Regions from separate parts of the Streptomyces sp. NPDC029152 genome, predicted to be linked through region 1. Evidence: riboswitches for the same ligand, from Rfam matches in the RefSeq annotation. Region 1 holds a riboswitch; each other region holds the start of a gene.
The links. A riboswitch is a leader RNA that binds a small molecule or an ion and turns the genes downstream of it on or off. The one in region 1 is predicted to bind cobalamin.
Positions count from the first base shown of each region.

Region 1 (2,190 bases):
GCCTGACCGACCTCCAGCCGCAGCAGGGCTTCGCCGCCCAGACCAGCGCCGCCACGGTCATCCTGGCCTCCTCGCACCTGGGCTTCTCCCTCTCCACCACGCACTCCGTCTCCGGCGCGGTCATGGGCGCGGGCCTCGGCCGCAAGGGCGGCGTGGTGCGCTGGTCCACGGCCACCCGCATGTTCGTCGCCTGGGGCCTGACCCTGCCGGCCGCGGCGCTGGTCGGCGCGCTCGCCGAGTGGGTCTGCGGCTTCGGGGACTGGGGCACGGCGCTCGTGGCGGTCTTCCTGGTCGCTTCCAGCTTCGCGATCTGGCGGATCTCCCGGCGCGAGGTCGTCGACCACACGAACGTCAACGCGGGCGACGAGCCGGAGCCCGAGCCGGCCGGCGTGGTGACCACGGCGATCGCCGCCGTGACCCCGCCCCCGGCGGGCGTGGGCGAGGAGCTCACCGCCACCGTCGCGGCCCCGGCCGCCACCGCCGGCACCAAGGCCCCGTCGGCCGCCACCCCCGTCTGAGCCCGCCCGCCGGACACGAAGGAAGAGAACCGCCATGACAATCGACTGGGCAGCCCTCGGCTCCGTCTTCGGGGTCAGCCTCGTGGCCACCGTGGCTCTGGTGGCCCTGTTCACCCTCGGCATCGCCGGTCTCTCCCGCCAGGAACGGGCCGTCGCCCGGGGCGGTTCCGCGGTGCTCGCGGTCACCGGCGCCTACGCCTGCTTCGCGGCCTGCGCGGCGGCGGTGGCGTACGGGATCTACCTGATCGTCGCCTGACCGGCACGGGAAGAGCGCGGGGCGCGGGACGGACTCCACCGTCCCGCGCCCCGCGCTCTTCCCGTGCCGGCGCACACCACCCGTGTGTGGGCCTTCGCACACTCCCCCGGCGCAGGTCAACGGCAAGTTGACGGGTGTTCGCGGGCCGTGGTGGACTGCCGGAGCCATTACGGCGGCAGGAGAGGAAGCCGGTGCGAGTCCGGCGCGGTCCCGCCACTGTCACCGGGGCGGTACGCGAGTACGGTCCCGGGAGCCAGGAACTCTCACCGCCGATTTCGTCGAACCAGGGCGTGGACACCCTGAGTGAGGACATATCGCCATGCGCGGCTGCCGTTCCAGGCTCACCAGCGACACACCTGCGCCGTCCCTTCCCGCGGCCCCCACGGCCGGCTGAGCCGTGCGCGCCGAACGCGTCTTCGCGTACGGCGCCGCCGCCGGCCTTCTCGGCGACCTCCTCCTCGGCGATCCGCGCCGCGGGCACCCGGTCGCCGCGTTCGGCCGTGCCGCCGGTGCCGTGGAACGGGTGCTGTGGCGTGACCACCGGGGCTGGGGCGCGCTGCACACCGCCGTGTGCGCCGGCGGCGCCGCCGCCCTCGGAGCCGCCGCCGCCCGCGCCGTCCGCCCCTCCCCCGCCGCCTCCGTCGCGCTGACCGGCGCGGCCACCTGGGCCGTCGTCGGCGGGACCTCGCTGGCCCGCGAGGCCCGCGCGATCGGACGGGCCCTGGACTCCGGCGACGTCGAGGTCGCCCGGGCCCGGCTGCCGCACCTGTGCGGGCGGGACCCGCAGGCGCTGGACGCCGACGGCATCGCCCGGGCCGTCGTGGAGTCCGTCGCCGAGAACACCTCCGACGCGGTCGTGGGCGCCCTGGTGTGGGGCGCGCTCGGCGGCGTGCCGGGGCTGCTCGGCTTCCGGGCCGTGAACACCCTGGACGCCATGGTCGGCCACAGGTCCCCCAGGTACCGGCGGTACGGCTGGGCCTCGGCCCGGCTCGACGACCTCGCGGGCTGGCCGGGCGCCCGCCTGACCGCCGTCCTGACCACCGTGGCCGGCGGCGACCCCCGGGGCGCCGCACGGGCCTGGCGCGCCGACGCCGCACGGCACCCGAGCCCCAACGCCGGTCCCGTGGAGGCGTCCTTCGCGGGCGCCCTGGGCGTGCGGCTCGGCGGGACCCTCTCCTACGGCGGCCGGGTCGAGCACCGGCCGGTGCTCAACGGGGCGGCGGGGCGCGCCGTCCGGGCCGGATCCGGCGACATCGAGCGGGCCGTACGGCTGTCCCGGCGCGTGAACTGGCTGGCGCTGGGCGTGTGCGCGGGCGCGCGACTGCTCGTCCGCGGGATCGGCAGGAAGGGACGTACGTCATGAACGGTGGCCTCCTCGTCGCCGGCACCACCTCCGACGCCGGCAAGAGCGTCGTC
Region 1 is NZ_JBVHWR010000007.1:359,888-362,077, reverse strand. Features, by position in the region: gene ACZ4V6_RS17895 (inorganic phosphate transporter) at 1-518, shown strand, start outside; gene ACZ4V6_RS17890 (hypothetical protein) at 553-774, shown strand; cobalamin riboswitch at 909-1,056, shown strand; gene ACZ4V6_RS17885 (cobalamin biosynthesis protein) at 1,172-2,137, shown strand; gene ACZ4V6_RS17880 (cobyric acid synthase) at 2,134-2,190, shown strand, end outside.

Region 2 (2,190 bases), on a different contig from region 1:
GGCCCGGGCCGCCCGCTCCTCGCCCTGCCGCCGTCCCCGGCGCAGCCCGAAGTAGTAGGCCAGCACCCCGGCACCGAGCGCCGCCTGCACGGCGAACAGCGCGGACTCGATCTCCCCGGACGGCGGCTCGTACAACGGCGAGAACCACGGCTCGTAGTCCGGCTCGATCTGCGTGATCGCCGTCTCCGCCTCGGCGTCGGCACCGGTGAACGGCTCCTCCTTGTGGTCGCCGAGGCCGAGCACCAGCGGCAGCACCGCGAGCGCGGCCACGACGGCCAGCAGCAGGACGTTGATCTTCGTGTTGCGGCTCATCGGACGACCGCCTCCTCGCGGGCGCCGGTGCCGGCCGGCAGCACGCCCAGCCGGGTCAGCTCGCCCTTGCTGGACTGCACCAGCAGCCGCATCACGACCACCGTGAGCAGGCCCTCGCTCACCGCGAGCGGGATCTGCGTGACGGCGAAGATGGACCCGAACTTGCCGAGCGCGCCCAGGAATCCGCTGCTCGGGTCGGGGAAGGCCAGCGCCAGCTGCACGCTGGTGACGCAGTACGTGGACAGGTCGGCGACGAACGCCGCGAAGAACACCGTGACCATCAGCGGCGCCCCGTACCGGCGCAGCAGGCGGTAGGTGCCGTACCCGGCCCACGGGCCGGCGATCGCCATCGAGAAGGCGTTGGCGCCGAGCGTGGTCAGCCCGCCGTGGGCGAGCAGCAGCGCCTGGAAGAGCAGGGTGATGGTGCCCAGGACCGCCATGACGGGCGGCCGGAACAGGACGGCGCCCAGGCCGGTCCCGGTGGGGTGCGAGCAACTCCCGGTGACGGACGGCAGTTTCAGGGCCGACAGTACGAACGTGAAGGCTCCGGACGCCCCGAGCAGCAGCGTGCTCTCGGGATGTTCCCGGACCTCACGGGTGAGTGACCGTACTCCGTGGACGACGAACGGCGCGGACGCGACGCCCCAGGCGATCGCGTGCGCCGGAGGCAGGAAGCCCTCGGCTATGTGCATGGCTCAGCAGACCCTCTCCAGCACCTCGTGGATGGACGACGCGCCTTGGCCGGTCTCCTGGCTGACGGGTACCACCGCCCGAACTCCGCCTTCCCGGGTCACGAGGACCCAGTGGCTGCCCGCGAGGGCCGGAGCCGGACTTCCCGATCACAGTGGCGAGGGCCGCACCGGTACTTCACCGGATTTCCCGTTCACCAAGGCGTGGCGACAGTAGTGCGCCCACGAGGGTGGTGACAAGCGGGCCTCCCGGCGGCCGGCCCCCGGGGCCGGGGGGACTTCCCGCGCGGGCACGCCGTCGTACGGGGCCGCGCGCCCCCGCCCGACGTGGCGAAGATCTCAGCCTCACATGCCCTCGCCGTCGGGGGCGCCGCCGCCGGAGTCCCGGGCCACCCGGGAACGCAGCTGCTGGCTCAGCGCCGTCCCCGCGGCGGTGAGGAAGACGAAGCTGTAGACGATCTGCAGGAGCGTCACGAGCCGTGCCGTCTGGCCCCGTGGGGTGATGTCCCCGTACCCGACGGTGGCCAGGGTGACGACGGTGAAGTACAGGGAGTCGACACGCGTGTGCAGCCCGTGGAACTCACCGGGCTGCTTGGCCAGGAGGTAGTAGGCCGCGGCGAAGACGTGCACCGACAGCAGGACCAGCAGGGAGATGGCCACGCCGGGGTGGGTCTCCGTGCGGCCGGTGAGGACGCGGCGGATCTGCCGCAGCAGCAGAACGGCGACGGTCGCCAGGCCCAGGGCGAACAAGAGCCAGCTCAGAACCGGGTGACGGGGACCCAGCCGGTCGAGGGGCAGCAGGAAGTAGGCGGCGACCAGGCACACGACCGCACCGCCCCGCGCCAGCCAGGGACGCGCCGAACGCCAGGGGACACCGGACCCGGCCCGGTGCGCCCGCCCGGCGCCCCCGCGGCCGGTCACCGGCCCGTCCCCGGCCCGGAACGCGCCTCCGCCCCCGCCGGCGGCCCGGGCTCCGGCGGGCTCCGGCGGAGCGCCTGGGCGACGACGAAGGCGACCACCGACGAGATGACGACCAGCGGCATCTGTTCGTGCGCGTCCGCGCCCAGCAGCAGGACCGCGAGCACCGAACTGGCCAGCGGCAGCCCCGTCACCGCGGCCATGGCGGCGGGCATGCCGAGGGCGAGGGCCGGGGTCACGCCGAAGCCGGGCAGGCCGGAGCAGGCCACGG
Region 2 is NZ_JBVHWR010000009.1:12,533-14,722, forward strand. Features, by position in the region: gene ACZ4V6_RS19985 (energy-coupling factor ABC transporter substrate-binding protein) at 1-312, opposite strand, end outside; gene ACZ4V6_RS19990 (energy-coupling factor ABC transporter permease) at 309-1,004, opposite strand; cobalamin riboswitch at 1,035-1,218, opposite strand; gene ACZ4V6_RS19995 (potassium channel family protein) at 1,347-1,922, opposite strand; gene ACZ4V6_RS20000 (chloride channel protein) at 1,919-2,190, opposite strand, start outside.
Region 2: linked by a shared signal. The riboswitch ahead of ACZ4V6_RS19990 (energy-coupling factor ABC transporter permease) and the one ahead of ACZ4V6_RS17885 (cobalamin biosynthesis protein) in region 1 are both predicted to bind cobalamin.

Region 3 (2,190 bases), on a different contig from region 1:
CGGCCCTGGTGGGCGGCCTGTTCACCCGCTGGTTCCACCGCTGGGCCCTGCTCGCCGGCTGGGCGGTCGGCATGGTGTACGGCACCCTCGTCGCGTACGGGGTGCCGTCGCCGACCAACCCGGACCAGAAGCACTTCGGCGGCTCCTCGGAGGAGATCCCGGGTATCGGCGAGATCGGTTACATCGGTCTCACCGCCTTCGCGCTGAACGTCCTGGTCACCGTGGTCCTGACCTTCGTCCTGAGGGCCGTCAAGGCCCCCGACGGCGTCGACGAGACGCAGCCGGCCGACTACACGGCGGACGCGGGCGACCCGGGCGTCCGGGTGGAGCTGCCGCCGGCCACGGCGGGCACCTCGCACTGACCCGCGCACGGGCGACGGGCCGTCGGAGAAAACCGGCGGCCCGTCGCCGTACCCGTCGGGCACACTCGGCGGCATGGACTTCGTGATCCGGCACGCGGCCGCCGACGAGTACGACACCCTCGGCGAGATCACCGCGCGGGCCTATCTCCAGGACGGCCTCCTCGACTTCGGTGAGGACGACGCCTACCTCGGCGAGCTGCGGGACGTGGCCGGACGGGCGGCGGCCGCGGAGGTCCTGGTGGCCGCCGCGGACGGCCGCGTCCTCGGCGGCGTGACCTTCGTACCGTCCGGCGGCCCCATGGCCGACATCGCCCGGCCCGGCGAGGCCGAGATACGCATGCTCGCCGTCGCCCGCGAGGCACGGGGACGCGGCGTGGGCGAGGCACTCGTGCGGACCTGCGTGGACCGCGCCCGGGCCGTCGAGGGCTGCACCGGCCTCGTGCTGTCGACCCAGCGGGCGATGCGCACCGCCCACCGGCTCTACGAACGCCTGGGCTTCGCCCGCACCCCCGACCGCGACTGGAACCCGCTGCCGGAGCTCGACGACATCATGCTGCTCACCTACCGGCTGCCCCTCTGACACCGACGCGGCACAACATCTGGGGGTGCTCGCAGGTCGCGGCACAAGATGTATGCTCGTGCTCGCTGTCGCCGCAGGGGAATCCGGTGCGAATCCGGAACTGTCCCGCAACGGTGTACTTGTGCGTGTTCGCGTCCCCGCGTGAGCACGCACGGGCTCAGTCCGAGGACCTGCCGACAGTGCGCCCGGCCGTCCCGGCCCGGGTGCCATGACGTCCGGGCCTCGTGGAGTGGGCCGGTGGACGCGACGCCGTGTGCGCTCGTGAGCTGCCCCCTGCCCTCCGCCAGGCCCCGTGCCGAGCGAGGGAGAGCCCCACGTGACCATCGCGCCAGCCGATCCGGCTCCAGCGACCCCGGTGACCGAGGAACCCGACGGACCCGGTGCCGCCCTGCTGCGGACCCTGACCGGCCTCACCGCCGACCTCCCCGACGCCGATCCCGGCCGGGTCGCCGCCGCCGCGCTGCGCGGCCGGTCCGCGCGCGCCGACGAGGCGGAACTGCGGGAGCTCGCCACGGAGGCCGCGGCCGGCCTGATCTCGGAGGACCCGGCCTACTCCCGCCTCGCCGCCCGGCTGCTGACCATCGGCATCCGCGCCGAGGCCGCCTCCCAGGGCGTCACCGGCTTCACGGAGTCCGTCGCCACCGGCCACCGCGAGGGCCTGATCGCCGACCGCACGGCCGCTTTCGTCCGCCGGCACGCGGCCCGCCTGGACGCGCTGATCGACCCGGCCGCCGACGACCGCTTCGGCTACTTCGGGCTGCGCACGCTGTACAGCCGCTACCTGCTCCGGCACCCGATCACCCGCAAGGCCGTCGAGACGCCCCAGCACTTCCTGCTGCGCGTCGCGGCCGGACTCGCCGAGGACGACACCACCCGGTCCGCCGACGAAGTCGCCGCGCTCTACGGTCTGATGAGCCGTCTGGACTACCTGCCCTCCTCCCCCACCCTCTTCAACTCCGGCACCCGGCACGCCCAGATGTCGTCCTGCTACCTCCTCGACTCCCCCAAGGACGAGCTGGACTCCCTCTACGACCGCCTCCACCAGGTCGCCCGCCTGTCCAAGCACGCCGGCGGCATCGGCATCGCCTACTCCCGCGTCCGTGCCCGGGGTTCGCTGATCCGCGGCACCAACGGGCACTCCAACGGCATCGTCCCGTTCCTGAAGACGCTGGACGCCTCGGTCGCCGCCGTGAACCAGGGCGGCCGGCGCAAGGGCGCGGCGGCGGTCTACCTGGAGACCTGGCACGC
Region 3 is NZ_JBVHWR010000005.1:190,203-192,392, forward strand. Features, by position in the region: gene mctP (monocarboxylate uptake permease MctP) at 1-362, shown strand, start outside; gene ACZ4V6_RS13115 (GNAT family N-acetyltransferase) at 436-942, shown strand; cobalamin riboswitch at 995-1,134, shown strand; gene ACZ4V6_RS13120 (ribonucleoside-diphosphate reductase subunit alpha) at 1,259-2,190, shown strand, end outside.
Region 3: linked by a shared signal. The riboswitch ahead of ACZ4V6_RS13120 (ribonucleoside-diphosphate reductase subunit alpha) and the one ahead of ACZ4V6_RS17885 (cobalamin biosynthesis protein) in region 1 are both predicted to bind cobalamin.